4 regions of the Rhodococcus sp. Q genome follow, and region 2 is predicted to be linked to each of the others. Evidence: riboswitches for the same ligand, from Rfam matches in the RefSeq annotation. Region 2 holds a riboswitch; each other region holds the start of a gene.
What was found. Region 2 has a riboswitch for S-adenosylmethionine ahead of FFS72_RS23810 (DUF7229 domain-containing protein). Riboswitches for the same ligand answer to the same signal wherever they lie in the genome.

Region 1 (4,734 bases), on a different contig from region 2:
TCGACACCGTCGCGAAGCTGCGTGCCGTGTCGGAGGCGAAGAAGCTCACACTGCGGGAGACCGTCGCAGACCAGTTCGAACGCGGCCCGATCGTGGGTACCGCAGCGCAGATCGCCGAACAGATCGACACGTTCGTCCAGAGCAACGGCTCGGATGGGTTCATCATCGGATCACATCTCGTGCCAACGGGTCTCGACGGGTTCGTGGACCAGGTCGTGCCACTGCTCCAGGACCGAGGGGCCCTGCGTACCGAATACAGTGGCTCGACGCTCCGCGACAATCTGGGCTTGCCGATTCCGGCGAACCCCGTCCCCGTCGGCTAGAGAGTGTCTCCTGATCGGCGAGGTCGCTTGAGCCAAGTGCACACCGCCGACAGGAGCACGCCAGCTCGGTGGGTGAGGGCGAGCTTGTCATAGCGCGCGGCCAACCCACGCCACTGCTTGAGAGCAGCGAAGGAGCGCTCGACGACATTGCGGCCCTTGTATTTTTCCGCAGGCCCGGTTGAATCTCGAGGAGTGAGCCTTGTCGCCGAGTACCGCATCGGACCGGGTTCGAGGCCGGCCCGCTACCGATCCGCGGGACGACAGGCAGTCCATCAGATACGCGAACACCGGCGAGGCGCCTGCCCGACCTGGCCCGACGAGCACCACCAGCGGTCGCCCGTTCCCATCGGAAAGCTGGTGGATCTTCGTTCCCAGGTCGCCGCGTGAACGGCCGAGTCCACCGACACCGTCCAGTCGATGTCACCGGCCGCGTCGGGCTGCGCCGGCAGGACCGTCAGGATTTCGCCTCAGGTGCCGTCACCGGCGTAACGGCGGTGACGTTGTAGCGCTCCGATTCTCGTCACCAGACCGCAATCGTTACCGAACGATCGGTATGCGGCAATGTAGTGCGTTCGACAGTCTGGAGATTGTCGCCCTGCTGCCGAGGCGGATGGTTTGTCGGCGGCGGAAACGTACGTGTCGGGGCGTGTCGGTAGGTTTGTCGGGAGGTTGTCGGGAGGTTTCGGAAACGGGGAGTGGTTGTGGCTGATGACGTTTGGACCAGTCTGTTTGAGGACATCCAACTGGTGCTGTACCCGGACTGGGATAACAACGAGACGCTGATTTCGCCGACGAATGGCGACAGCCTTCAGTTGCGCGACACGTTGACCGGGCAGCGGATCCTGTTCAGGGAGGATGACAAAGGACTTGACATCAGGGTGACGGTGCCCGAGGAACCGGTGACGGCTGCCCGATTGCGGGCGGTGATCCAGTCGCAGCGGACCACGTTGTTTTCCATGGTCCGTGACCGTGAGTCCGGTCGTATGGTGCCACTCGACGAGCCGTTGTGGACGCCTGTCGACATCAGTATCGGCCGCGATCACGACGTCGATCACGGGGGCCGGCGTGTCGAGGAGTATCCGCGGGAGTGGAGAACGGGATGGCGCCACACCGCCGACGACCAACGACACGTGATCGCCGGTGCAATCGTCGCGGTGTTGCATGACGGATTGGGTACGACTCCTGACCGGCTCCGTGTCAGCTCTTACGACAACTTCGGCCCCACCGACACACAGGCTGTGGGCGAGGTCGCTTCCGACCGTCCGACGTTGTCCGGCCTTCCGGCACGGTGCGCAGGGTGGGACGAGTTCGTCACGCGGTTCGAGTGGGTTCTGGCGACTTTGCCGTGGCTGGGCGTTGTCATCCTGGATGTTCCTCGACAAGGACCGGGCAATCAGTTCGTGCAGTTCCACAACTCCGGTGGTGACATCGACAGCGAGTGTATGTTCTGGGATCGGGCAGGATCGGATCTGAAGGAAATCGACCGGTTGATGGGCGTTCTCGGGTGGCGGTGGGCGCCTGATCATCTCGGGGCTGTCGACGCGCCGATCTGGCTGGGCCCGCCGACCGGAAGGGACACCACATATCCCACCATGCACGAACTGGCCGTTCGAACAATGGTGACCTTGCGCGACGTCGCTGGAGTGGCTCACCCCAACGAGCTTGCTTTCAAGGCATTCTCGAATTTCCAGGGCGTCGACGACATGTCGTACGTGGGTGCGGAACTCGGTATCGCCCCGGCCTGAGGACCAGGTAGCCATCTTCACCAATAGCCGCGGGACTGCAATCGGCACATCTACCTGACGGCCGAAGACGTAGGAATCCGACCCACAGTGGGGCACCGCCTCTCGGCGGTGTGCACCTGGCTCAAGTGCCTCGCGAATCAGGAGACGTGCTCTAGGTCGACCGCCTCGGCGGGCCCGTCACGCCGTTGGTGTGACGGGGCTTTCGTCGGCGTTGTGCGACTCGATGTCGCGGCGTTTGACGAGCAGAACGATGGCGAGCACCGGACAGACCAGGATCGGTGCGAACACGCCCAGGTAGGACTGCTGATCGAGCAGGATCATCGAACCGCTGATCAGCGCGAAGTCGAAGAGTCCGTGCAGGACCGAGTTCAGCGCGTTGCTGCCCGATACCCGGCGCGTGAGGTCGAAGAAGTACCCGGCGAGGCTGACCAGGATCGCTTGCGGCCTCGAACAGCCCTGTCGTGTCCGTGAGAAGAGTTGCGATCGTGATGACGCAAAGGGTTCGCCCCGTACGCCGTGATCGCTAGCGTGTGAAACGACCATCCAGAGCGACCGAGAGACCCGGATCGACGACGTCGCAGCAACCCCCTGTGGACAGGTGAGGGTGCTACTGCCGGGAACGATGGAGGAAGTGGCGTGATCGGTGAGGGCCTGGTGACCGCATGGTCGCGGCTGCACATCGACCTGTGCCGGGTCTCGGCGGACTTCTGTCACTCGTCGACCTCTCTGGGTTCGAACAGCCTTCCCCTTCCTCAGATCATGGAGCCTCGGTGTCCTTCTCGTTCACTTCCTCGGCTGCGCGACGTCGCGCAGCGCTCGCAGTCGTCGCATCGGCTGCGCTCACCGCCGGACTGACAGCGTGCGGGTCGGCCGATACGACCGACTCGTCGGCCGGTGCCGGTGCCCCGCAGGCGGGCGGGACCCTGCGTTACGGCCTCTCGGGCGCGCCGACGTGTGCGGACCCCGCCCAGTCCGGTTCGAACCAGACCATCTATGTGGCACGGCAGGTTGTGGACTCGCTCACCGACCAGGATCCCGAGACCGGTGCACTGACGCCGTGGCTCGCCGAGAGTTGGGACGTGAGCGGTGACGCGACGTCCTTCACCTTCCACCTTCGTGACGGGGTGACGTTCAGCGACGGGACACCGTTCACCGCGGACTCCGTGAAGAAGAACTTCGACGCGATTCTCGGCACTCTGACGCCGGCGAAGGCGGCGCTCGGCGCGAGCTACCTGTCGGGGTACACCGGCTCCACTGTCGTCGACCCGCGCACCGTGCAGGTGAACTTCGCGGCACCGAACGCCCAGTTCCTGCAGGCCACGTCGACAGTGCAGCTCGGGTTCCTGTCCGACAAGGACATCGCGAAGTCCGCCGAGCAGCGCTGCGCGGGCGACCTGTCCGGCACCGGACCGTTCGTGTACGAGAGCTACGTCCAGGACAAGTCGGCGACCCTCGCCAAGCGCACCGGATATGCGTGGGGCTCCGACGTGTTCGCGCACGAGGGCGAGGCGTACCTCGACAAGATCGAGTTCACCATCGTCCCCGAGTCCGGGGTACGCAGCGGCTCGCTCGCGTCGGGCCAGCTCGATGCGGTCTCCGACGCGCTTCCGCAGGACGTGCCGCAGATCGAGGGCGCGGGTGGACGCATCCTCACCACCTCGAACCCCGGCATTCCCTTCGGTTTCCAGCCCAACGTGACCCGCGGAGTCCTCGCCGACCCGGCTGTTCGGGCCGCGCTCGTACCGGCGATCAATCGGCAGGAGCTTGTCGACACGGTCCTCGGGCCCGACTTCACGCCCGCGACGAGCACTCTCGCGTCCCGCACACCCGACTACGTCGCCCTCGACGACGTCACCTACGACCCGGACGCCGCGAAGAAGATCCTGGCCGATGCGGGCTGGGTGCCCGGACCGGACGGGATTCGCGCCAAGGACGGCACACCGCTGAGCTTCTCGGTGACGTTCAGTTCCGTGTTCGCCGGAAACCAGGCGATTCTCGAGCTCGTGCAGCAGCAGCTGCGCCAGGTCGGTGTCGACCTGCGTCTCGACCTGGTGTCGACCGCCGAGCAGACCGCCCGGCAGGGAACCAAGGACTACGACTCCACCTACTACAACAGCACCCGTGCCGACGGTGACATCCTGCGGACCGCCTTCGGTATCGAGGGACGGAACCTCAACGCGCGCGGACCGATCCCCGAGTTGGACGAGGTGCTGGCCGCTCAACTGCGGACGACCGATCCGCAGCAGCGCGGCGAGCTGATCGAACGGGCCCAGCAGCTGATCCTCGACAACGGCCTGTGGCTGCCCACCGTCGAGTTGTCCCAGGCCATCGGCGCCGTCGGTACCGTGCAGGACCTGAAGTTCGAGGCATCGGCGCGGCTGCAGTTCTTCGACGCCTGGCTCAGCGAGTAACCGATGACTCGTTACCTCGGATCTCGTGTCCTGCAGGCGATCGGAGTGCTGTGGGCGGCGTTCACGGTGTCTTTCGTGGTGTTGTACCTGCTGCCGTCGGATCCGGTGAGCATGGCGGTGGATTCCGCCGCCACCAGTGGCGCCGCGATCGACGCGGACGCGGTCGCCGCGTTGCAGGCCCGGTACGGACTGGATCAGCCGGTGCTGGCGCAGTACTGGAATGCGCTGACGGCCGCGATCCGGGGCGACTTCGGC
Region 2 (4,734 bases):
ACCGCACTTACGGGCACGTCGGCTGGGTCGAGCGGACCGAGCGTCGCGGTGACGGTCTCTACGTCGTGGTCACCGAGATGAACGCCGGCGCCGGGTTCGGTAAGTGGTCCACCCGGACCGTCAAGGATGTTCCGGGGATGGCGTACATCCTGCTGCCCTGATCCGAGGGCAGGTAGGGGCCCGCAGGCACTCACACGTGTCTGCGGGCCCCACCGGTTCCGCGGGGCTTCCAACTGTCTCCTGCCGGGATCGACCCGTGACAGATGCCCTCGGGGTCGGGGAGCAGTCGCGTCAGATCCGACGTTACGGAGTCGCTAGGGAACAGTGTTTCCGGTTCGGTCACCTCACCACGCAAGCGTGCAGCGTTTCCGGAGGGTCCGGCTTCCGCCCCCGACCGTCATCCCGGCCCGCTACATCGACGAACACGATCTGGTGCTGCACGTCCCCACCGACACGAGACTGCTCGCACAGATTCTCGACTCGTTCGCCGCGGACTCGGCCCCCGACTGAACGGCCGGCAGCTGATTGAACCGTTGCACGGGTCTGCGCTTCGCCTCGCCCCACTGCTCGAGGACTACCGCCAGCCCTTCTCCGGCACGGTCCATTCGATTCTGCCGGGTGGGTTCGAGGGGTACGCGCGGATCTTCCACCCGGCGGGCGTGTGGAATGGCCAGGAATCAGAATCTGTCCTGGTCTGACGTTGCGGTATCCGGGGGGCTCACCGTTCATCCGCAGATGCAGTGGGAGTCGATCTGCGGACTCGGCACTTTACGTCGATGACCTGCCCGCGATCGGGAGGCTTGCACCCGGTCTGCGGCGTGAGCTTGCCGCAATGCTCGCGGAGTTTACGACCTCTCGAGAGTGTTACTTCGCCTTTGGGAAGGCAACTTCGATGAGACGCAGATTAGCTCCGCCCCAGGTCTCGAATTTCCTGTCGCTTCTGTGCCGGGCCGTTACGGTCGCCCTCAGACCGGATAGGGTCTGCGACGGTGGAAGCGACACCGGTGACGAACAGAGAACTAATCGAGCGCATCGTCGCCGACCAACGCGCACGTCAGTGGACGTACGACGACAATCTCCTCGAGAGCTGTGAGATCGCTGCTCGCCTCGCGTCGTTCAACATCGAGGGCGACCACGAGTTGCCCGCCTACCTGGCTGCCCGGTACCGCATGATGATGCACAGAGCAGAGATCGTCGATTTCACAGATCTGGTCGACACGCACTTGCAAGCTCTCGGCGACGCTGTCGGTACGAACCTGGCTGGCGTCAACGTGCACAAGATCGCGCTGAACGAAGTTCTCCACGACCATGGCAGAGCGTGCGAGCGAGCGATCGTCGAACTGGACAAGGCCGCCGAGTTACTCCGCTACCTCCCGACAGCCGCATACGTCAACGACTGGTCGTTGTTCGAATCCTTGGACAAGGCTGTCCTTCTCGTGATCCTCAGCGATGACCCCTCTCTCGAACACCGCTTGTGGGTGCACTTGACCGCTAGGAACAACCACCCCGCTCTCCGCGATGACGTCCTCGGTGACTACCGCGCACAGAGCGAGTTCGCGGCCTCGCTTCTCCGGTATGAGGACGACGCGCTGGCTCGCGAGATTCTTCGACGTCAGATCCGTGTTGAACTCGCGGATGTCTATCTCGGGCGATACAGGTTCCTCGAGCCGTACTGGGAACTCGGCGAACACCCCGAACGATCGCGTGACTATTGCCTCCGCCGCAGCCGGCGGCACGGCTGACCTTCACGGTCTTGCCAGACGACGACGGCATCAGCAGGTTCATCACCGAACGCATCAACCACCACGCTGCGCAGCCGTGCGGGTCCGGGTTCCAAGCCGATCCGCAACGGACGGCGGTCTTGGAACGGATCGCGCAGTGGGCGGGCCGGGATCGGTGCACGCTGTACCGCGGGAACACCACCGCGGAGGTCATCGACATCGGCGGCGAAAACGTCACCGACGACTACTTGGTACTGGCCATCAACCGGCCGGCGGGCGGTCAAGACGCAGTAGCGATCAGCCCGGCCGTCGGGCGCCATGCCACATTCGTCGTCCGACACGACGTCTCGCATCTCCCCTGGCGCGACGTGTTCGCCTTGCCCAAAGCCAGCGCCCGCGGCCTCGGCGCCAAGCGAATGCAATTCAAGGCGCGGTGGCCAATGGACCCCTATGAAGCGATGTTCGAGAAGGTGGTGACTGCGCTCGAGTGCTCGACGGCTAGGTTTGGGGAGAAGTTCGTCTACTCCGACGATCTGGGCGCCTATTTGCTGTGAGCGATGGTCTCGCCGACAACGGCCCGCGACCCAGAGGAAGTCGAATTCTCTGTTACCGGTGCGGCTCCACGAACGGCGCGCGTGCCGGTGGATCCTCGCCGCGGCATGTCAAGGAAGGGGTCGTCTACAGATTGCCCGGGGTGGGCTCCCGTCGCCAACCCCGGTGGGAGTGCCGGTCGCCGGCGCACGCCAGCAGTGACCAACGGGGTCCGTTCCAGGAGAAGACTGCGACCTGACCGAACTGCGCGCCGAGTTCGCGGGCCTGCCGGTCGGTCAGACCGAACACGGCCCGACTGTCCTCGCTGTGATCGCCGGTGAAGCTGGACCCGACCGCGGGTATCGAACGAATGCCGGCAGCACGAAGGAAGTCATCGAGCACGAGCATCCGCGAGTGGGACACGGTGTCCGGCTCCGGATCCGGTTGGATCGCTGTCACCACGTGCAGCGGCCCGAACGGGGGAGTGGACTCACTGTCGCTCCCGTCGCAGGGGCGGACGGCGCCACCTCCCGCGGTGGTTTCGAACCGCACCATCGTGTTGAGATAAAACTCCCACGGCGTAGGGCCGAGGGCGAGACGGGCCAGATCGCGGCGCGGTGTCCACGCGAAGTCGTCGTATTCCTGCACCACCTCAAACTAGTCAGCCAGGTGACGGTCGGGCGGCTAACGGTGGTTGTGGTGGGGGATCGACTCCGGTCCCGCCGCAGTTGTTGCGCATACGCAGTTTCTGCGGTACAGTGAATTCCGTTGGGCTGGAAGGCCTGACAGCTTCACGAGATGCGGTCGCCAAGCTCCGACTTGACCGTGCACCAACCCCAAGGCGTTTCGGGGTGGTTCGGGTGACGAAGCGGCTCACCGTCAACCGGCGGCGAGCAAGTACGCCCCGCTCCGCGGCGGGAATCACCGTAGGAGAATCCACATGAGCCACAGCATCACTCCCGTGACCGAGCTGTCCGTCGGCGTTCACTCCGGGTCGCCCGCCTCGTCTCGCTCGTCGGAATCGGCCAGCAATGCTGATGCGCGGCTCGCGGCGCTGTTGGCCGCACATGCGTGCCCGAAGACCCACTCGACCGCCGAGGTCGCCCGCATCTTCGGGAAGACCGACCAGTGGGTGTACTGGGTACTGCGCGAGGGCGTCACTCGCGCGGACGGCAGCCTCATTGAGCCCGAGCGTGTAGGCAAGGGCAACCGGCGCCGCTTCACGCGGTCCGTGGTCGAGGAGATCGCTGTCGCGCTCTACCGTCGTGGAACTCTCGGCCACGACGGCGTCTGTCAGGTCATCGCCAACCTCGATGCCGCGGAGGGGCTGGCGGCCTGAGGGGTGCTGAGTGGCGTGCAGGCCTCCGGCCACCCGCAGTTATTGCGGATGCGCATATTGTGCGGTATGGTGTGTCATGTCCAATCGATACGCTCGAATCCGGGACGAACTCGATCGCGCCGAATCCGCCGACCCTTCAGCCGCATTGGAACATCTTCGGATCGTGTTGGAGGAAGTGAGCGAGCTGCTCGACGAGCAGCTCGCTCACGCCGTAGTTGACTACGAACTGTCTCTGCGTGCTGCGGGAGCGAAGGCAGGTCTGACCGAGAATGCCGTCGGCCCGCGCCTGGCCCGCACTCCGATGCTCGCCCCCTATGCCCGTCCGGACAAGCGAGTGACCGCCAAGGAAATCCAGCGCGCCCGCTACGACAAGAAGAGCGGAGCACCTGCAGCCGGCATCAAGGGCAACGTGCCCGCCGCTCCGTCCACCACCACCTCGAAACCGATGCGGTTCAAACCGCGCCGCAACACCTGACCCCGACAACGCCCACCCCCCCCTTGTAGAGAGGACCCTTTCGTGGCCGACATGGACCTGACCCGACTTGTGTTCCTACTGGATCGTTCCGGCTCGATGCGGAGCATCCAATCCGATATCGAAGGCGGGTTCGCGGCCTTCATCGACGACCAGCGCGCCGCCGCCGGCCGCTGCACGGTGACCCTCGCCCAGTTCGATGACCACTTCGAGGTCGTCTACCACGACGTCGACCTCGACCAGGTTCCGCCGCTCGCCTTGCGACCGCGGGGGAGGACCGCACTGCTCGACGCCATAGGAACCCTGATCACCGATGTCAGCGCCGACGTCGCGGCTCTGCCCGCAGACGAACGCCCGGGGACGGTGATCGTTGCGATCATGACCGACGGACTGGAGAACGCAAGCCGGGAGTGGACCCACCCCGCGATCACGGCGCTCGTGAAACTGCACACCGACCAGTTCGACTGGCAGTTCCTGTACATGGGTGCCGATCAGGACGCGATCGAGGTCGGCACCCGGCTCGGTGTCAAGCGGGAGCAGTCCCTGACCTACAGCAAGGGCAAGTCGCGTGACGCGATGGCCGCCGCCTCGGCCAACATCCGAAACTACCGCCATGCCAAGACCATCAACCCCGCCGCACCCATGCCCGAGTTCAGCGACGCACAACGAGC
Region 3 (4,734 bases), on a different contig from region 2:
TGCGCTGCGTCCTTCAAAACCTGTACCGACCGGTCCGCGTGCAGACGACCCGCCGCCGGATGGAACAGCACCGAGGTGTCGAATCGCATTCCGGGCCAGCGCTTCTCCGCCTCCGCCGGGTCGAGGACCTCGTGTGCGATCCCCAGCGTTGCGAGGGTCTTTGCGCGGGTCAGTGTGCAGGCGGGGTGCCCGTGGTCCACCGCACCGGTCAACGTCAGTACCCGGGTACCGGCGATCTCCTCTGCTGCACGCCACAGCGGCAACGCGCGACCGGCGAGGGTGGTGTGGAAATCATCCTCGTACGCCTGCCGATATATCCGGGACGTGCCGTGCGAGGCGCCGCGCCGGTGGCCCGGTCCGAACTGCTCCAGCAACACCACCGACCGCCCGCGCGCCGCCAACCGCCACGCCGCGGCCGACCCGATCACACCACCTCCGACGACCACGACGTCGACCGGTCCGTTCACCTGCACCATGTCGCTACTGCTTCTTCGGCAGGCCGGGCGGGTTGATCTCGGACACGTCGAGCGCTTCGGTCTGGATTCCCCACCGCTCCAGCACCTGTGCGTACGTACCGTTCTCGATGAGGTGATCGATCGCCTCGTGGATCGCACCGACGAGCCCGTTGTCCTTCTTCGTCAAGACGGCGATCTCACCCTGGAGGTCGAGGCCCGCACCCGAGAAGGTCCCTACGACTTCGGTTTCACCGGTCTGCAGAGCGTGGAACGAGGACGACGGATTCGGGCCGACGTAGGCGTCGATCCGGCCGGAGCCGAGCGCCAGGTAGTAGTCGGTGGCCTGCTGGTAGTACAGGATCTCGGCGGGCTCGAGTCCGGCCGCCACGTTCTGCTCGTTCCACTCGACCAGCAGGGCTTCCTGGTTGGTTCCGGAGCCGACGCCGATCTTCAGGCCTGCGATGTCCTTCGGTCCCGAGAAGGTGATGCCGCTGCCCTTCTTGACCTCGACGGCCAGGCTGTCGAGGCGGTAGGTGGCGAAGTCGTACTTCTCCTTACGCTCCTCGGTGACGGTGACGTTCGAGATGAACGTGTCCGCTTCGCCGGAGTCGATGCGGACGAAGTTCTGCGCCCAGTCGGCAGCGGTCAGTTCGATGTCGAGGCCGAGGACGTCGCCGATGAGATACGCGATGTCCGTTTCGGATCCGATGATCGTCTTGTCGTCGTCCGCGTAGAAGCGCAGCGGCGGCGCCGTGCCGGCCGACCCCGTGACGATCAGCGTCCCTCGGTCCCGGATCGCTTGCGGCACCTTCGCGGCGATGTCCGGTACTTCGTCCGTGGTGATGCGGTTCTGCTCGGCCGTCAGGTTGTATCCGGCTGCGGTCGCGGCGTCAGGTTCGGCGGCCTCGCCCGAACTGCACGCGGCACCCGCCAACAGGGCGACGGCGGTCAGAGCCGAGGCGAACAACCTCGTGCGGCGGATGGTGGCGGACATCGTTTCCTTCCTGGATCTTTCGTTGAGAGACGTTCAGAGCACGCGCGACAGGAAGGCGCGAGTGCGGTCGTGGGTCGGGTGGTCGAGCACCTGTCGCGGCGGGCCCTGCTCGACGATCACCCCGTCGTCCATGAACACGACGGTGTCCGCGACCTCCCGGGCGAACCCGATCTCGTGAGTGACGATGACGAGGGTCGCGCCCGCGCCCGCGAGGTCTCGGATGACGTCGAGGACCTCGCCGACGAGTTCGGGGTCGAGGGCCGAGGTGGGCTCGTCGAACAGGATGACGTTGGGGCGCAACGCCAGCGCGCGGGCGATGGCCACCCGCTGCTGCTGACCGCCCGACAACTGCTTCGGATAGTGGTCGGCCTTGTCGGCGACGCCCACCCGGTCCAGCAGCTGCCTGGCCTCGGCTGTCACCTCGGTGCGGTCGCGGCGCTGCGCGGACACCGGCGCCTCCGTGACGTTCTCGAGAACCGTGAGATGCGGGAACAGGTTGAAGTTCTGGAAGACGAACCCGATCTTCGAGCGCTGACGCAGGATCTCCCGGTCCCGCAGCTCGCGCAGGACGTTGCCGCGGCGGCGGTACCCGACGAGTTCACCGTCGATGCGGATGGTGCCGCGGTCTACCTTCTCCAGGTGGTTCAGCGTGCGCAGCAGCGTCGACTTCCCCGAACCGGAGGGGCCGAGGATCACCGTCACCTCACCCTGCCGGACGGTCAGGTCGACACCCTTGAGAACCTCCAAGGCGCCGAAGGATTTGTGCACCCCGCGCACGTCGACGGCATGCACTGCCTGCACCTCGGGGCCCGTCACCGTGTCGCTCCCCTCGGTGCGCCGTGACTGGTGTCGCGGATCTCGCGATACTTCGCGACCACTCTCTGCCACGGCGTCAGCGGCAAGGCGCGAGCCGATCCGCGGGCGTAGTGCCGTTCGATGTAGTACTGCGCGATGGACAGCAACGTGGTCAGGACGATGTACCAGACGGTCGCGACCATCAACAGCGGAACCACGCGGCCGTTGCGGCCGAAGATCACCTGTACCTGGTAGAAGAGTTCCGCGATCGCCATCGTCGACACGATCGAGGTGCCCTTGAACAGGCTGATGACCTCGTTGGCGGCGTTCGGCAGGATCGAGCGCATCGCCTGCGGCAGAACGATCTTCACGAACTGTCGGCCGCGCGGGATGCCCAGCGCGTTCGCCGCCTCGATCTGCCCGTGGTCGACGGAGATGATGCCTGCCCGGACGATCTCCGCGGAGTACGCGGCCTGGTGCAGGGCGAGACCGACGACCGCCGCGGTGAACCCGGAGATCACGCCGGTGACGTTGAACTCGAGGAACCCAGGCCCGAACGGAATTCCCAGCGTCAGCGTCTGATAGAGGTAGGCGATGTTGAACCAGAACAGCAGCTGCACGATCAGCGGGATCGACCGGAACGCCCAAACGTAGGTCCACGAGATCACCTGCAGCACCGGATTGTTCGACAGTCGAGCCACTGCGAGCAGGACACCGAGGCCGAATCCGAGGACGGTGCCCCACAGCGTGAGCTCGATCGTCGTCCACAGCGCGGACAGCACCGACGGGGCGGTGAAGTACTGCGCGAACGTCGCCCAGTCCCAGCCGGGGTTCACGACCAGGCCGTGCACGAACTGCGCGACCAGTACCAGTGCGGCGGCCGCGACGACCCAGCGCCACGGGTGCCGGGTGGGGACGACACGCAGGTCGGCCTCGTCGGCGACATCGGTGACAGCCGGCGGCGCACTGACAGCCGGCGCGCTCACAAGCGGATCTCTGACACGGTCACGGGCGACCTTTCGCGGTTGGGACGGGGCGGCCGATGCCGTCCCGTCGCGCCGACCATCGCTCCCGGCGGTAGCACCCACACCCACTGGCGGGGGGTTGCTGCGACGTCGCTGAGCCGGGTCTCTCGGTCGCTCTCGATGGTCAACTCTCGCGATGAAATGTCCCCCAACCCGCCTGCACGGTCACCCTTTGCGTTCGAGGTGATTCGAAATACACGGCCCGACGGGTCACGCCGTGAGCGAGCACAATGGGTCCATGGCGAACACCGAGCAGACCCCCGGGTGGACCTACCTGATGGACATGGACGGGGTCCTCGTGCACGAGGAACACCTCGTACCGGGCGCCGACAAGTTCCTCGCCGAACTACAGGAAGCCGGCACCCCGTTCGTGGTGCTGACCAACAACTCGATCCGAACGCCCCGCGACCTGCGCGCCCGCCTGCTGCGGACGGGTCTCGACATCCCCGAGCAGTCGATCTGGACGTCCGCGCTGGCCACCGCCACCTTCCTGCACAATCAGCGCCCCGACGGCAGCGCGTACGTCGTCGGCGAATCGGGTCTGACGACGGCCCTGCACGACATCGGGTACGTCCTCACCGACAGCGACCCCGACTACGTGGTGCTCGGCGAGACCCGCACGTACTCGTTCGAGGCGATCACCACCGCGATCCGGCTCGTCGAACGCGGCGCCCGGTTCATCGCCACCAACCCCGACGCCACCGGCCCGTCCCGTGACGGCTCACTACCTGCGACCGGCTCGGTCGCCGCGCTCATCACCCGCGCGACCGGCCGCGAGCCGTACTACGTCGGCAAGCCGAATCCGCTGATGATGCGGTCCGCGCTGCGGGCCATCGGCTCGCACTCCGAACACACCCTCATGATCGGCGACCGGATGGACACGGACGTCGTCTCGGGACTCGAAGCGGGGCTGCAGACCATCCTCGTCCTCACCGGCATCTCCAGCCGCTCGACCGTCGAGGCGTACCCCTACCGCCCGACGCTGGTCCTCGACTCGGTCGCCGACCTCGTCGGTCGCACCCACGACCCGTTCGCCGCCGCCTGACCCTCCCCCTTTCTTCCTGAATGGCCCATCCATTCAGTCAGACTTCCTGAATGCGCCATTCAGGAAGGGCGGCGGGCATAGGGCGGGTCAGCGCAGGGGCAGTGGTCGGCCGGCGACGACGAGGACCACCGACTCGCACTCGGCTGCGACGGCGGTGTTGAGCCTGCCGAGCGCGTCCCGGAAGCGGCGGCCGGAGGCGGTGGCGGGGACGACGCCGCTGCCGACCTCGTTGCTGACCACCACGACGGGCACCCGCACCCGGCGCAGCGCGGACACCAGGCCGTCGACGTCGGATTGCACTGCAGCCCAAGATTGTTCGTCGTCCCAGGCGCCGTGGGTGTCGATGCGTCGGGTGAGCCAGGCGCCGAGGCAGTCGACGAGCAGCGGGCCGGTCGCCGAATGCAGGACGCCCACCAGGTC
Region 4 (4,734 bases), on a different contig from region 2:
TTCATGCCCTGCGTCTCTCGCGCCGACGGCAACCGAATCGAGGTCGACCTGTGACAGCCGTTGCCCTGCCCGCCCGCGTGGCCCGCTTCCCGTTCCCCTTCCCGCACGAGACCTACCGCTACAGCACCAACGTCGAGCGGGCAGGTACGCGGGCCGTCACCGCGGCGGGAAGCTGGGGCGAAGATCCCGTTGACGTCGACGAGTTCTACCTGGGCGATCTGGCCGAGCGTGACCGCATTCTCCGCGCCGATCCGGAGCGCTTCCAGGCGCTGTCGCACATGGAGGCCGCACAGTGGGAAACGATGACGACGCTCATGCGGATGCTTGCCGACGCCCACCCCGACCGGTTCTCCCTCGCCCGGGACGGCGACCGATGGCATTGGCACAACGGCGAACTCGGATGGGATCAGTCCTTCGCTATCGGGGTCGCCGACAGTCTGCCCGAGCCGCCACTGCGGTACATCGGAAGGCAGGTCCAGGAGGACGTCGTCCTTCTCGACCAGCGTGAGGGCGCACTGTGGGGTGACGCCGGGCTGGTCACCTTCGCCGCCGACTGGTCGCTGCGGTTCGACGTCGGGATGAGCTTCCTGCAGATCCACGGACCCGTTCCCCGCGTCCACGAGGAGGGCGTCATTCCGCGGGCGCAACAGTTCCTGATGGGACTGCAAGCGGGACAACGGTATCGGCGCACCAACTGGACGCTGACCGTGGACCGCAGGCTCGACACCGCCACCGAGACCTACCCCGACTGGGGTCGCGACCGGCGTCTGCTCGGGGAAGGCCCGTTGGCCGACGTCGGACGACGCCTGCACCTGCGAGTCGAGGTGCAGCACCTCATCCGCCTCGGCGCGTCCAATGCCATTCTGTTCCTCATTCGCACCCACCTGCTGCCGTTCGAGGACGTCGCGTTGGTTCCCGAATGGGCGCAGCGACTTCACGACATCCTCGTCGAACTGCCCGACGACATGGCCGACTACAAGGGCATCGCCCGCACCCGAGGACCCGGAATCGACTGGCTCCGTGCCCATACTGGGGTGATCGCATGAGTATCGGATTCGACCACCTCCAGGGCGCAAGCGATCCCAACGGGCAGTGCCTACAACGCGCTGCCCGCGAGCCACTGGTCCCAGGGAAGACTCCAGTCGCCGTTCTGCCACACCTCGAGCGGTGCGCCGCCGGTGTTACGGACCTCGACGACGTCGCCCGGCTGCGAGAAGGTGAAGAACCACTGCGCGTTCTCGGGATTGAGGTTGAGGCAGCCGTGTGAGGTGTTGGTGTTGCCCTGCGCCCACACGCTCGACGCCAGCTCGTGCAGGTAGATGCCGTCGGAGCTGATCCGCGTGGCCCAGTTGATCGTCTCCTTGTATCCGAGCCGCGAATTGATCGGCAGCCCGTACGTCGACGAGTCCATGATCACCGGGTTCGCCTTGTCCATCACCGTGTAGACCCCTGGTTGCGTCCAGAACGACAGCGTCGTGTCGCCGATCGTCTCCGTGCCACCCATTCCCATCGACGTCGGCATCTCCCGAACCAGCTGGCCGTTCTCGTAGACGGTCACCATCTTGGTGTTGTCGTCGGCGATCGAGACGTGGGAGTCGCCGATCCGGAAGGACACCGCCTCGTCCTGCTCGCCGTACAGGCCGTTGCCGAGATCGGTGCCGTAGACCTTCGCGTCGACCGACACCGTCGTGCCGGGCGCGTAGTACTGCTGTGGACGCCAGTGCGCGTTCTGGTCGTCGACCCAGAACCACGAGCCCTGGACCGGTGGATTCGTCGTCACCGTCATCGCCTTCTCCGCGGCGGCGCGGTCCCCGATCGGCTCGTCGAAATGCCCGACGACGACCAGTCCGACGCCGTAGCTGCCGCCGTCGACGAGGGACTGCCCGCCGGTGGTGTTCAGGTAGAGGCGGGTCTGGTTGTTCGGGGTCACGGTGGTGAACGTGGCGTCCCGAGACGTCGCGACGCCGCGGCCGTCGACCGCCTGCGCCGCCAGGTCGTACGTCTTCCCGTAGCCGAGAGGCTCGCCCGGTTTCCACGACGTCTCGTCCGGCGTGGTGATGCCCTCGATCACCTTGCCCTCCGGGTTGGTGAGCGTGACCGATGTCAGTGACCCGTCCGCCACGTCGACGGTGATCGGGCTGAGCGGGTCCACCGGCGCCGTGAGGTCGGCGGGGGTGAAGGTGATCGTCGCGTCGGACTCCTGCGAGCCCGACGCGGTCGAACCGGACGAGTCGGAGCCGCCGGAGCATCCGGCCACCAACACGACCGCTGCGACTGCAGCCGCGAGGGCGATGGACTTTCGACGAAGATTCGGCACGAGACGCCTCCCAGGTTCGAACTGTCCGACCAGCCTATAGACGGACCGTGAACAGGTGTTTTCCGCTGGTGGGCGGGCTCGCGACCGGCGCGCTCGGACGCGGGGGAGTGATGGAGGTCACCGAGGAGCCCCGGAGCTTCGGGTTGACAGCCGCTCGGCAAGGCTGCCATTCTCGCTGCAGGTTATGAGTGCCAGCGCTTAGCCCCGGCTTGCTGGCCGGCAACCCTCCACCGCGGTGGGGTGCCCCGGGTGACGACCTGGCCGTGAATCCAACACCGGACACGGCAAGCGCGGACTCGATGCACAACCACCTCACGCACGGGTCCCTGAGTTTCAAGGGATGACGCCATGACCGCAGTTCTGGAATCCACCGCCTGTGCCGACCTCTCGGCCAATGAAAATGCCTGCGACACTGCCGCTTTCGCTCCCGTGTGCGGATCCGACCTCGTCGCCCCGCTCGCCGACGGCACCACCGCCACCTACGCGAACTTCGACTACGCGGCCAGCGCTCCCGCACTGACCGCGGTCGCGGAAACCGTGCAGAACCTGCTGCCCTTCTACGCCAGCGTCCACCGCGGCGCGGGCTTCGCATCGCAGGTGTGCACCGAGCGGTACGAGGGTGCGCGCGGCGTCGTCGCGAACTTCGTCGGAGCCCGTGAGGACGACGTCGTCGTGTTCACCCGCAACACCACCGACGCCCTCAACCTGCTGGCCTCCTGCGTGCCCGGCGACACCGTCGTCCTCGACATCGAGCACCACGCAAACCTGTTGCCCTGGAACCGGAATGGTGCCCGGGTCGTGCGGTCCGCCGATACGATCGAGGAGACCATCCAGCGGATCGTCGCCGAGCTCTGCACGCGCCCCGCCGCGCTGCTCGCCGTCACCGGGGCGTCGAACGTCACCGGTGAGGTCCTGCCGATCGCCCGCCTCGCCCGCATCGCGCACGAGTGTGGTGCGCGCATCGTCGTCGACGGCGCCCAGCTGCTGCCGCATCGTCGCGTCGACATCGCCGAACTCGGCGTCGACTACCTCGTCTTCTCCGGGCACAAGCTGTACGCACCGTTCGGTGCCGGCGCCCTCGTCGGCCGCGCAGACTGGCTCGACGCCGCCGAGCCGTACCTGGCGGGCGGCGGCGCCACCAAGAACGTCGACCTCGACGACGTCCAGTGGGCCACCGCGCCGCAGCGGCACGAGGCGGGCACCCCGAACGTTCTCGGTGCCGTCGCCATCGCCGCGGCATGCGAGGCGCTCGCCGGATTCGACGCCGACGAGGCCGAGCTCCACGAGCGGATTCTGTGCGACCGGCTCACGGTCGGACTCTCCGACATCGACGGCGTCGAGATCCTGCGGATCTGGCCCGACTCGCCGGACGCGGTCGGCATCGTCACCTTCACCGTTGCGGGCGCACAGCCCCGCGAGGTCGCGACGTTCCTGTCCGACGGGTACGGCATCGGTGTGCGCGACGGCCGCTTCTGCGCTCACCCGCTCCTCGCCCGTCTCGGGCACGTCGAGGGGGCCGTTCGTGCCAGCCTCGGACTCGGCAGCAGCAGTGGCGACGTCGACCGGTTGGTCTCCGCCATCGCGGATTTCGTTCGTGAGCGCGCGACGACCTCCGCAGCGGGACGCTAGTATCGGGCGCATGACTTCGGAAGCGGCAGAGACGATCGGCGGCCAGTGGTGCCGCAGGCATGTCGATCTGTGCCGCACCGCGTCGGGCATCTGTCCGGTCTGAGTACCACCTCGACCGCCCCGATCATCCCCGTCACATTCCGAGGACAGTCATGTCTGCTTCCTTCTCGAACCCGTCGTCCAGGCCGCTGCACGTGGCCGTCGAACTCTCCGGTGCCGGGCGTCACCCGGCTGCGGCCGCCCACACCGACTTCCGAATTCCGCTCGGCCTCAGCGACTACTGGGTCGAACTGACGTCGTCGACCCTCGACCTCGCGGGCGACCCCGACTCCGTTGTCAGGATTCGTGCGCACGACCTGGGGGAAGCGCAGCGTCGGCGTGACGTCTCCCGGGCCCGCGCCGAACGCGACGGCCGCGATCCCGATTCCGTTGCCGTTCTGCTCGACGTCGAGGTGCTCCTCGCCGACGACCATCGCGGGGCCCGACGCGAACTTGCCCGGCTCGACGCGGGACTGCGTGAACCTCGTGTGCCGGAATCGATCTCGTACGTCGGCACTGCGTCCGGGCTGGTGGGTCTGCTCGCGGACATCCGGGCCGCGGGTGTCGCGGACGGCGTCACCCTGCTCCCGCTCGTTCTGCCGCAGGTGCTCGACCGGGTCGTCGACGACGTCCTACCGGTGCTGCACGAGCAGGGGGTGACCCGGCCGTCGACGGTCCTGGGCGAGATCCTCGGCCGGTTCGGCCTCACCGCCCGCGCCCTCGCCTCCTGACCTCCGCTTCGACCCCTC

Region 1: linked by a shared signal. The riboswitch ahead of FFS72_RS27055 (putative leader peptide) and the one ahead of FFS72_RS23810 (DUF7229 domain-containing protein) in region 2 are both predicted to bind S-adenosylmethionine.
Region 3: linked by a shared signal. The riboswitch ahead of FFS72_RS14750 (amino acid ABC transporter permease) and the one ahead of FFS72_RS23810 (DUF7229 domain-containing protein) in region 2 are both predicted to bind S-adenosylmethionine.
Region 4: linked by a shared signal. The riboswitch ahead of FFS72_RS12080 (aminotransferase class V-fold PLP-dependent enzyme) and the one ahead of FFS72_RS23810 (DUF7229 domain-containing protein) in region 2 are both predicted to bind S-adenosylmethionine.

What each region holds. Positions count from the first base shown of each region.
Region 1 covers NZ_SCOY01000013.1:103,583-108,316, forward strand. The annotation lists gene FFS72_RS14785 (NtaA/DmoA family FMN-dependent monooxygenase) at 1-323, shown strand, start outside; gene FFS72_RS27125 (transposase) at 320-541, opposite strand; gene FFS72_RS14795 (TY-Chap domain-containing protein) at 1,025-2,068, shown strand; gene FFS72_RS14800 (hypothetical protein) at 2,246-2,611, opposite strand; SAM riboswitch class I at 2,605-2,697, shown strand; gene FFS72_RS27055 (putative leader peptide) at 2,723-2,923, shown strand; gene FFS72_RS14805 (ABC transporter substrate-binding protein) at 2,839-4,479, shown strand; gene FFS72_RS14810 (ABC transporter permease) at 4,483-4,734, shown strand, end outside.
Region 2 covers NZ_SCOY01000041.1:10,790-15,523, forward strand. The annotation lists gene FFS72_RS23790 (CHAP domain-containing protein) at 1-161, shown strand, start outside; gene FFS72_RS26595 (hypothetical protein) at 358-510, shown strand; gene FFS72_RS23795 (hypothetical protein) at 990-1,742, shown strand; gene FFS72_RS23800 (hypothetical protein) at 1,754-2,275, shown strand; gene FFS72_RS23805 (DUF3293 domain-containing protein) at 2,400-2,900, opposite strand; SAM riboswitch class IV at 3,042-3,158, shown strand; gene FFS72_RS23810 (DUF7229 domain-containing protein) at 3,193-3,591, shown strand; gene FFS72_RS23815 (hypothetical protein) at 3,668-4,066, shown strand; gene FFS72_RS23820 (vWA domain-containing protein) at 4,109-4,734, shown strand, end outside.
Region 3 covers NZ_SCOY01000013.1:94,383-99,116, reverse strand. The annotation lists gene FFS72_RS14765 (FAD-dependent oxidoreductase) at 1-476, opposite strand, end outside; gene FFS72_RS14760 (ABC transporter substrate-binding protein) at 481-1,449, opposite strand; gene FFS72_RS14755 (amino acid ABC transporter ATP-binding protein) at 1,483-2,265, opposite strand; gene FFS72_RS14750 (amino acid ABC transporter permease) at 2,262-3,230, opposite strand; SAM riboswitch class I at 3,304-3,396, opposite strand; gene FFS72_RS14745 (HAD-IIA family hydrolase) at 3,508-4,314, shown strand; gene FFS72_RS14740 (bifunctional adenosylcobinamide kinase/adenosylcobinamide-phosphate guanylyltransferase) at 4,402-4,734, opposite strand, start outside.
Region 4 covers NZ_SCOY01000009.1:91,870-96,603, reverse strand. The annotation lists gene FFS72_RS12095 (PDR/VanB family oxidoreductase) at 1-54, shown strand, start outside; gene FFS72_RS12090 (heme-dependent oxidative N-demethylase family protein) at 51-1,046, shown strand; gene FFS72_RS12085 (L,D-transpeptidase) at 1,097-2,317, opposite strand; SAM riboswitch class IV at 2,498-2,614, shown strand; gene FFS72_RS12080 (aminotransferase class V-fold PLP-dependent enzyme) at 2,666-3,946, shown strand; gene FFS72_RS27050 (putative leader peptide) at 3,957-4,049, shown strand; gene FFS72_RS12075 (hypothetical protein) at 4,099-4,716, shown strand.